2 regions of the Pseudomonas sp. 1L-B-1-E-C1 genome follow, and region 1 is predicted to be linked to the other one. Evidence: riboswitches for the same ligand, from Rfam matches in the RefSeq annotation. Region 1 holds a riboswitch; the other holds the start of a gene.
What was found. Region 1 has a riboswitch for cobalamin ahead of cobW (cobalamin biosynthesis protein CobW). Riboswitches for the same ligand answer to the same signal wherever they lie in the genome.
Positions count from the first base shown of each region.

Region 2: it holds a riboswitch for cobalamin, as region 1 does, so the genes downstream of both, cobO (cob(I)yrinic acid a,c-diamide adenosyltransferase) here and cobW (cobalamin biosynthesis protein CobW) in region 1, are expected to answer to the same signal.

Region 1 is NZ_JBXAWN010000001.1:433,296-437,490, forward strand. Features, by position in the region: gene AC0Z4S_RS01790 (CbtA family protein) at 1-608, opposite strand, end outside; gene AC0Z4S_RS01795 (CbtB domain-containing protein) at 620-817, opposite strand; cobalamin riboswitch at 941-1,160, opposite strand; cobalamin riboswitch at 2,048-2,259, shown strand; gene cobW (cobalamin biosynthesis protein CobW) at 2,359-3,423, shown strand; gene cobN (cobaltochelatase subunit CobN) at 3,427-4,195, shown strand, end outside.
Region 2 is NZ_JBXAWN010000012.1:186,871-191,065, reverse strand. Features, by position in the region: gene AC0Z4S_RS21340 (cobyrinic acid a,c-diamide synthase CobB) at 1-1,298, opposite strand, end outside; gene cobO (cob(I)yrinic acid a,c-diamide adenosyltransferase) at 1,295-1,906, opposite strand; cobalamin riboswitch at 1,989-2,217, opposite strand; gene AC0Z4S_RS21330 (hypothetical protein) at 2,379-2,963, shown strand; gene AC0Z4S_RS21325 (PQQ-dependent sugar dehydrogenase) at 3,030-4,195, shown strand, end outside.

The sequences.
Region 1 (4,195 bases):
GCGATTTTGAATTGAGTTTCCAATGCTTCGGGCGCGAGCATGGCATGCACCTGTGGTTGTGGCGCGCCGATCACATGGGGCACGGCGAGAATCGCCGCACCGAGGATCTTCATCAGCCAGTGACGGCTGAAGGCGATCAATGCCAGACCGACAGCGGTTGAAGCAGCGGTGCCAATCCACCAGATCTGCCGCGATGTCAGATCGGCGGCCGCAGTGCCCGGCAATTCAGGCGGCAGGCCCAGTGTCGGGGCGAGGACGAACGTGGCGTAACCGGCCAGCCCCCAGAGCAGCCCTTGCGAGGTTTTCGTCGGTGCGCGCAGGGTGTAAAGGCCTGCGAGCATCAAGGCGAAGCCGACCGCCACCACCAGATTGCCACCGGTGGTCGAGACTACGCGCTGCCAGCCATCTTCCGGCTCCCACGCTTCAGCGTCATGGCTGTGGGCGGCGGTACCGGCGGCGTGTTCGTGAACTTCGGCGACTGGTGCGGAATTCTCAAAGGTTTCGGCCTGAAGAATCAGCGGTGAAACCCAGAAACTCTGCAAGAGTGTGAGTAGCAGGGCAGCCAGCAGGCCGGCGAAGCCTGCGGTTTGCGCAATACGCTTGATCATGTCGGCAGGCCTCAGTGGCACGGGAAGGCGGCGCTGTGGCGGGTATCGTGGGCGGCGTTGTGCACCGCCTCGATGTGCGAGAAACCGGCGAACCAGACCAGGCTGGCACCAAGGATCGAGGCGAAGAGGGCGGCAGTCACGCGTTGGCCCAAGGTCGTGGTGCTGGAGATGTGGTCAGTGTGACTGACGGTATTGCTGATGATCGACATAGCGCTTCCCTCTGAAATGTCAGCGGGTGAATAGAGCGCATGAAAATCCCTGCGAGCCGCGCACGCAGGGATTTCGAACAGCGCCCGCCCACCGCGGGTTTGTTTGTGGTCAGCTACGCTTATGCGCGCTGGGTGTTGCGGGCCGGTCTCCGGGCTCGCGAGGGGTTGGCTTGTCGCCGACCTGCAAGCGTCACCTTCCCATGCCTGGGCACAGTGGCTTTGACGCTTCGCTCGCTTACCGTTGCGGGGGCAGCACCGGACTGACATGGCTTTTGAGTAAAGCACATGATTCACCGGTTTCCCGTTTCACCCTGTGAAGGGCACCCGTAACAAGGGGGGCAGGAGAACATGGGTTTGGGTTTTTAGTCAATTTCCGGGAGTTTTTGGTGCTGCGAGGGGGGGCATTTCTTCTGGTGTTTTTGTGTGTATATCCATTGCTGCGGTAACGGCTGCTTAGGGTTCCGCCCTTACGGCGGGTCACCTTTTCCAAACGCCGAAAAGGTAACCGAAAAGGCTTGCTCCTGCGTTCGGCCCTCGCAGGCTCGGGTTCCTTCGCTGCGGGATCGATCCGGGCGCAGCGGCTCCGGTTTGCTTCGCTGCACCTCCTTCCGCTGTGTCTGGCTGCGCCAGACGGTCGCTGCGCTCCCACCCCCGGATCAATCCCTCCACTCAGCCTTCCGACGTCGCCCGCAGATCAAAAGCACTCGAGCTAACGCTCATTGTTGAGTGGGGCGGCTTCGCCGCGGGCAGCTGCGCTGCTTTGCTTTTCTGTGGGAGCGAGCCTGCTCGCGAAGGCGGCCTGGCAGCCGATCTGGTCTTGAGGTAGCACGCGATCCAACTGTAGGAGCTGCCGAAGGCTGCGATCTTTTGATCTGGCTTTTGCTTTTGCTTTGCTTTGGCTCTTGATCTTTCGCCCCTTCGGCAGGCTTCGTTACGGGATTGATCCGGGGGTGGGAGCGTAGCGACCGTACGACGCAGTCGTACACAGCGGAAGGAGGTGCAGCGAAGCAAACCGGAGACGCTGCGCCCGGATCGATCCCGTAACGAAGGAACCCCGAGCCCCGGCGAGTGGGCCGAACGCCGGGGCAAAGCCTTTTGGTTCCTTTTTGGCGTTTGAAAAAGGGACTCGCTGTAAGAGCGAAACCGCCAGCGGCAGCACCCGCAGCAACGGATATGCCCCCAACCGCAAGGCTCAACACCTGCGCCCATTGACCCATCCCCACACCATGCGTAGCCTTGCGCTTTCGAGGTTCTTCGGCACGCGCCGAAGCTAAGAAGGGAACGCGGTCAAAGCCGCGGCTGCCCCCGCAACTGTGAACGGTGAGGTTCGTTGCCACGCCACTGCCAGCTCAGCCAATGAGCCAGCGGGAAGGCGCAACGAATGCCAGGCCCCGCGCCTGAACACCGTCAGCCAGGAGACCTGCCTCGTCACAGATTCTCACTACAACCGGGCGGGGTGATCCGGTGGCGAATGCTTCCGGCGCGTACCTGCGCTGCCGGTTCTCGTCCCGTATGCCCGCCGCTTGCCAAAGGGCATACCGATGAAAACACTGGCCAAACTCCCCGTCACCATCGTCACCGGTTTCCTCGGTTCGGGCAAAACCACGCTGCTGCGACACATGCTCGACAACGCTCAGGGCCGGCGCATCGCGGTGATCGTCAACGAGTTTGGCGAGCTGGGTATCGACGGTGAAATTCTCAAGCAATGCACCATCGGTTGCACCGAAGAAGAAGCCAGCGGCCGCGTCTACGAGTTGGCCAATGGCTGCCTGTGCTGCACGGTGCAGGAAGAATTCTTTCCGGTAATGCGCGAACTGGTCGCCCGTCGCGGCGACCTCGATCACATCCTCATCGAAACCTCGGGCCTGGCCCTGCCCAAGCCGTTGGTGCAAGCCTTCCAGTGGCCGGAAATTCGCAGTGCCTGCACCGTCGATGCGGTGATTACCGTGGTCGACAGCCCGGCCGTCGCCGCGGGCACGTTCGCCGCGTTCCCGGATCAGGTCGATGCCCAGCGCAAACTCGATCCGAACCTTGATCACGAATCGCCACTGCACGAGCTGTTCGCCGATCAACTGGCCAGCGCCGATCTGGTTATCCTCAACAAGGCCGACCAGACCAGCCCGGAAGATCTGGCTCGCGTGCGCGCTGAAGTCGCCGAAGAACTGCCGCCAGCGGTAAAAATCATCGAAGCCAGCAACGGTCGTTTGCCGCTGGATGTGTTGATCGGTCTGGGCGCTGGCTCCGAGGAACACATCGATGGTCGCCACAGCCATCACGATCACCACCATGACGGCGATGACGACGACCACGATCACGATGCCTTCGATTCGATCTCCATCGAACTGCCGCAAGCCGACGATAGCCTGCTCCTCGACGCACTGACGCAATTGGTGGTGCAGCACGGCATCCTCCGCGTCAAAGGTTTTGCGGCGATTCCGAACAAGCCGATGCGCCTGTTGATCCAGGGCGTGGGCACGCGTTTCGACAAGCATTTCGACCGCCAGTGGGGTGCCGAAGAAGCGCGTGTCACGCGTCTGGTGTTGATCGGTCAGGAGCTCGATGCCGTGCAGCTCGAAGCGCAATTGCGCGCTGCGCTCAGCGTTTAAGCCATGCACCTGCTCAGGACCCAGCCCGGCGGTTTCGTCTCGGATGACAACATTGCCGACCTTGGCCAAACCCCCGCCGAGCTGGTGATCCTGTGCAGCGGCGATTCCAGCCTGGCGCTGCTCGCCGAGGCCGCGCAGCAGTTGCCCGAGGATTATCCGAGCCTGCGGCTGGCAAATCCGATGCAGGTGCAGAATCACGCTTCGGTCGATCTGTATGTCGACGAAGTGCTGCGCCACGCCAAGGTCATTCTGATCTCGCTGCACGGCGGCATCGCCTATTGGCGCTACGGCGTCGAGCGGCTGGTCGAGTTGTCCGAACGCGGCGTGCAACTGATTCTGGTGCCCGGCGATGACCGTCCGGATCCCGAGCTCAGCGACTTGAGTACGGTCAGCGCCGAAGCACGGGATCTTCTCTGGCAATTCCTGCGTCAGGGCGGCATGGGCAATGCGCTGGATTTCTTCCGTTGCCTGGGCAACCAATGGTTCGCTCGTGATTACCCATGGAGCGAGCCGCAGACCCTGCCGCGCACGGCTATTTATCACCCACAGAAAACCAGTGCTGCGCTGCGCGACTGGCAAGCCGAATGGCTGCCCGATCAACCGGTGGCGGCGCTGTTGTTTTATCGCTCGCACTTGCAAGCGGCGAACACCGCGTTCATCGATGTGTTCTGCCAGCGTTTGCAGGCGGCCGGGCTCAATCCGCTGCCGATGGCGGTGGCCAGCCTGAAAGAGCCCGGCTGCCTGTCGGTAGTCGAGGATTGGCTGGATGAAG
Region 2 (4,195 bases), on a different contig from region 1:
AAGTTCGGCGCAAACAGCGCAGCGACAGCCACCGGATTCGACGGAAAATAAAAGTGCACATAAGAAGCCGTCATCCGCCCCTCACGATAAACCGCCTCGGCGCCACGCCCGCCATTCGGGCTCAAGCCCCGGGCAATCGGCGCCAGCTCAGTGGTGGTCAGCGAATGATGATAGGTATGCCCACGCAAAGACCCTTCCGGCAATTCAACCGCCTGCAACGCCAGCGCCGCGAGACGCTTCTGCATCACCGCATCGCCCTTGAGCAACCCGACCAATTCCGCGCGGCTGCCTTCGACATCAGTCAGCGAATCGAGCAGATAAAGCATCCCGCCACATTCAGCGAGCAACGGCTTGCCCGCCGCATGGTGCGCGCGGATCGCTGCAAGCATTGAGGTGTTTTGCGCCAGCGCGACGTGGTGCAACTCCGGATAACCGCCCGGCAGATACAGGCTGTCTGCAGCGGGCAATTGCGTGTCGCGGATCGGCGAGAAGAACTGCAGCTCGGCACCCATCGCCCGCAGCAGATCGAGGCTGGCGCCATAGGTGAAGGCGAAGGCTTCGTCGCGGGCGACGGCGATGCGCACACCCTTTAATAGAGGCTCGGCAGCGATAGCGTCAGGCGCGGCGAATTCCACGGCCGGTGGCAGCGCGACTTCGCAGCTGCTGGCCAGTGCATCGGCGGCCGCATCGAGACGCAGATCCAGATCATTCAATTCGCTGGCCTGGACCAGACCGAGGTGGCGGCTCGGCAATTCGATGCCGGTCTCGCGGGACAGTGCGCCGTACCAGCGCAAACCTTCGGTGAGGCTGCCTTCGAGCAATTGCGCATGGCGCAAGGTGCCGACGCGATTGGCCAGCACGCCGGCGAACGGCAAGTCCGGCTGATACTTCGCCAGGCCCAGCGCCAAAGCGCCGAAGGTCTGCGCCATGGCAGTGCCGTCGATCACGCCGAGCACCGGCACGCCGAAGTGGCGCGCCAGGTCAGCGCTGGATGGCGTGCCGTCGAACAGGCCCATCACGCCTTCGATCAGAATCAGATCAGCCTCGGCGGCGGCTTCCCACAACAGCCGGCGACTTTCCTGCTCGCCGACCATCCACATGTCCAGTTGATACACCGGCGCACCGCTGGCGCGCTCGAGAATCATCGGGTCGAGAAAGTCCGGGCCGCATTTGAACACGCGCACCTTGCGCCCCTGATTGCGATGCAAACGGGCGAGCGCAGCGGTGACGGTGGTCTTGCCCTGGCCGGAGGCCGGCGCGGCGATGAGCACCGCCGGGCAGTGACGTGGTTGCTTCAAAGTTCGACGCCTTTCTGCGCTTTGATCCCGGCCTGGAAAGCGTGCTTGAGCATGCCCATTTCGGTAACCGTGTCGCCCATCTCGATCATTTCCGGCTTGGCGCCGCGACCGGTGACGACCACATGTTGCATCGGCGGGCGCGCCTGCAAATCGCTGAGCACCTGATCGAGATCGAGGTAGCCGTGCTTGAGGGCGATGTTCAACTCGTCGAGCACCACCAGTCCGATCGCCGGGTCACGCAACAATTCGCGGGAGACTTCCCAGGCCGCGGTCGCAGCCGCGATGTCGCGCTGGCGATCCTGGGTTTCCCAGGTGAAGCCTTCACCCATGACGTGGAAACGCACCTGCTCGGGGAAGCGGCGGAAGAACAATTCCTCGCCGGTGCTGTTGCGGCCCTTGATGAACTGCACCACACCGCACTGCATGCCGTGGCCCATGGCACGGGCGAGCATGCCGAACGCCGAACTGCTCTTGCCTTTGCCGTTGCCGGTCAGCACCAGCACCAGGCCGCACTCGTCGGGCGAATTGGCGATGCGTTCGTCGATCACGGCTTTCTTGCGCTGCATGCGCGCCAGATGGCGTTCGTCGTGCTCGGGGGAATCAGTCATGGGGGAGCTCTCCGTTGAGGCTGGATAACGGCGGGCAGGCACAAGAATAGACGGCAAAAAGCCTGGCATCGCCCACCGTGATGCCGCTGAGATGGATCAGGCCGGTCTCCGGGCTCATGAGCGGCATCTGCCGGACTGCGCGCCTTCCCGCTTCTTTCGAGGCAGTGGCTCAAGGCGCAGTCTTCACTCATTTACCGTTGCGGGGGCAGCGCCGGGATCGTCGTGGCTTCGCTTGAAGACCACCCTCACCGGCTTCCCTGTTTCACTCTGTCGACACTGGGTCACAGAGCACCTGAAACAAGCGGCGAAGGTTAGAGGGTTGGGGATGGAGCGTCAATTAAACAGGCGTCTCGAGCGCGAATAAGTGCCGCTGATTAATTGTCCAGCGGCAACCTTGTGCCAAACTGTGACAAGTGATATCAAAGAGCCATGTTTTCTCGAAACATCTACAACAACAATAAGGATGACGACGATGCAAGGCATGATCATCAGCAACCCGCGCCTGGAATTCCTGCGCCCGGTGCTGGAACGCTGGTTTGACTGTATCGATCGCTACAACAGCGTGCGCGGCGACAACGACACGCCCTACTGGCACGACGAAAAAGCCAATCTCGGCCTGCTCTCGGCAGCGGCGTGGATGGCTGAAATGGTGACGTTGAGCGACACGGCTACACGCAAACAGAACGAAGAAGGCGAGCGTAATGCCCGCGCCGACCTGCTGATTGCCGGTAGCGAAGACCGCGCGTTCATTCAGGCCACGCAACGCTGGCCACGGGTCAACAACCTCAACCTGAGCCAGGCCTTGCTCGACATCACCCTTGATGCCAAGCGCATCAGCTACGCCAGCGATCTCAAGCTCGGCTGCCTGTTCATTGCCCCGCAAAAAACCCAGCACAGCGCCAGTCCCGAAGAGCTGCAGGATATGGTCGACGACCTGCAAAAAGAGCACACCTGCGCCGTGGCCTGGTATTTCCCCTATGCCTATCGCAAGTTTCGCAGCGAAGCGGGCAACTATCATCCGGGCATCGCCGTGCTGTTCAAAGAAGCCCGCGGCTGAGCAGTTGAACCATCGGGGCTGCGCCCTCCTCTATGATTAGGAATGCATTCATAGGGAAGATCAGCAATGCGCAAGGCCCAATTCGCTCTCATCATCGCCGTCGCTGGCGGGCTCGCCGCCTGCGGTGAAACCTCCAGCCTGCAAGTCTCTGACGGCACCGGCCCGTCACCGAAACTGCCCGAACCGAACAAGACGCTGATCCCGACAGTGAACATCGCCCCGGCGGTGGGCTGGCCGGACGGCGCGAAGCCGACCGCAGTGGCCGGCACCCAGGTCGCGGCGTTTGCCGAAGGCCTCGATCACCCGCGCTGGCTGTATGTGCTGCCCAACGGTGACGTACTGGTGGCGGAAACCAACGCCCCGCCCAAGCCCGATGACAGCAAAGGCATTCGCGGCTGGGTGATGAAAAAGGTCATGGGCAAGGCCGGCGCTGGCGTGCCGAGCCCGAACCGCATCACCCTGCTGCGTGACGCCGACCACGATGGCGTCGCAGAAACCCGCACGGTGTTTCTGCAGAACCTCAACTCGCCGTTTGGCATGACACTGGTCGGCAACGACTTGTACGTGGCCGACACCGATCGCCTGCTGCGCTTCAACTACGAGCCGGGCGCGACCGAGATCAAGACCCAGCCGATCAAAGTCGTCGACCTGCCGGGTGGCACGTTGAATCACCACTGGACCAAAAACGTCATCGCCAGCAAGGACGGCAACAAGCTCTACGTCACCGTTGGCTCGAACAGTAACGTCGGCGAAAACGGTCTGGATCAGGAAGAAGGCCGCGCGGCTATCTGGGAAGTCGATCGCGCAACCGGCAATCACCGGATCTTCGCATCGGGCATCCGCAACCCCAATGGCCTCGCCTGGGAACCCACCAGCGGCGCACTGTGGACGGCGGTCAACGAGCGTGACGAAATCGGCAGCGATCTGGTGCCGGACTACATCACCTCGGTCAAGGACGGCGGGTTCTATGGCTGGCCGTTCAGCTACTACGGACAACATGTCGATGTGCGGGTCAAACCGCAGAACCTCGATCTGGTGGCCAAGGCCATCGCGCCTGATTACGCCGTTGGCCCGCACACTGCTTCGCTGGGCCTGACCTTCGCCGAAGGCAACAGCCTGCCGGCGCAATTCAAGGAAGGCGCGTTCATTGGCCAGCACGGCTCGTGGAACCGCAAACCGCACAGTGGCTACAAGGTGATTTTCGTGCCGTTCACTGGCGGCAAACCGACCGG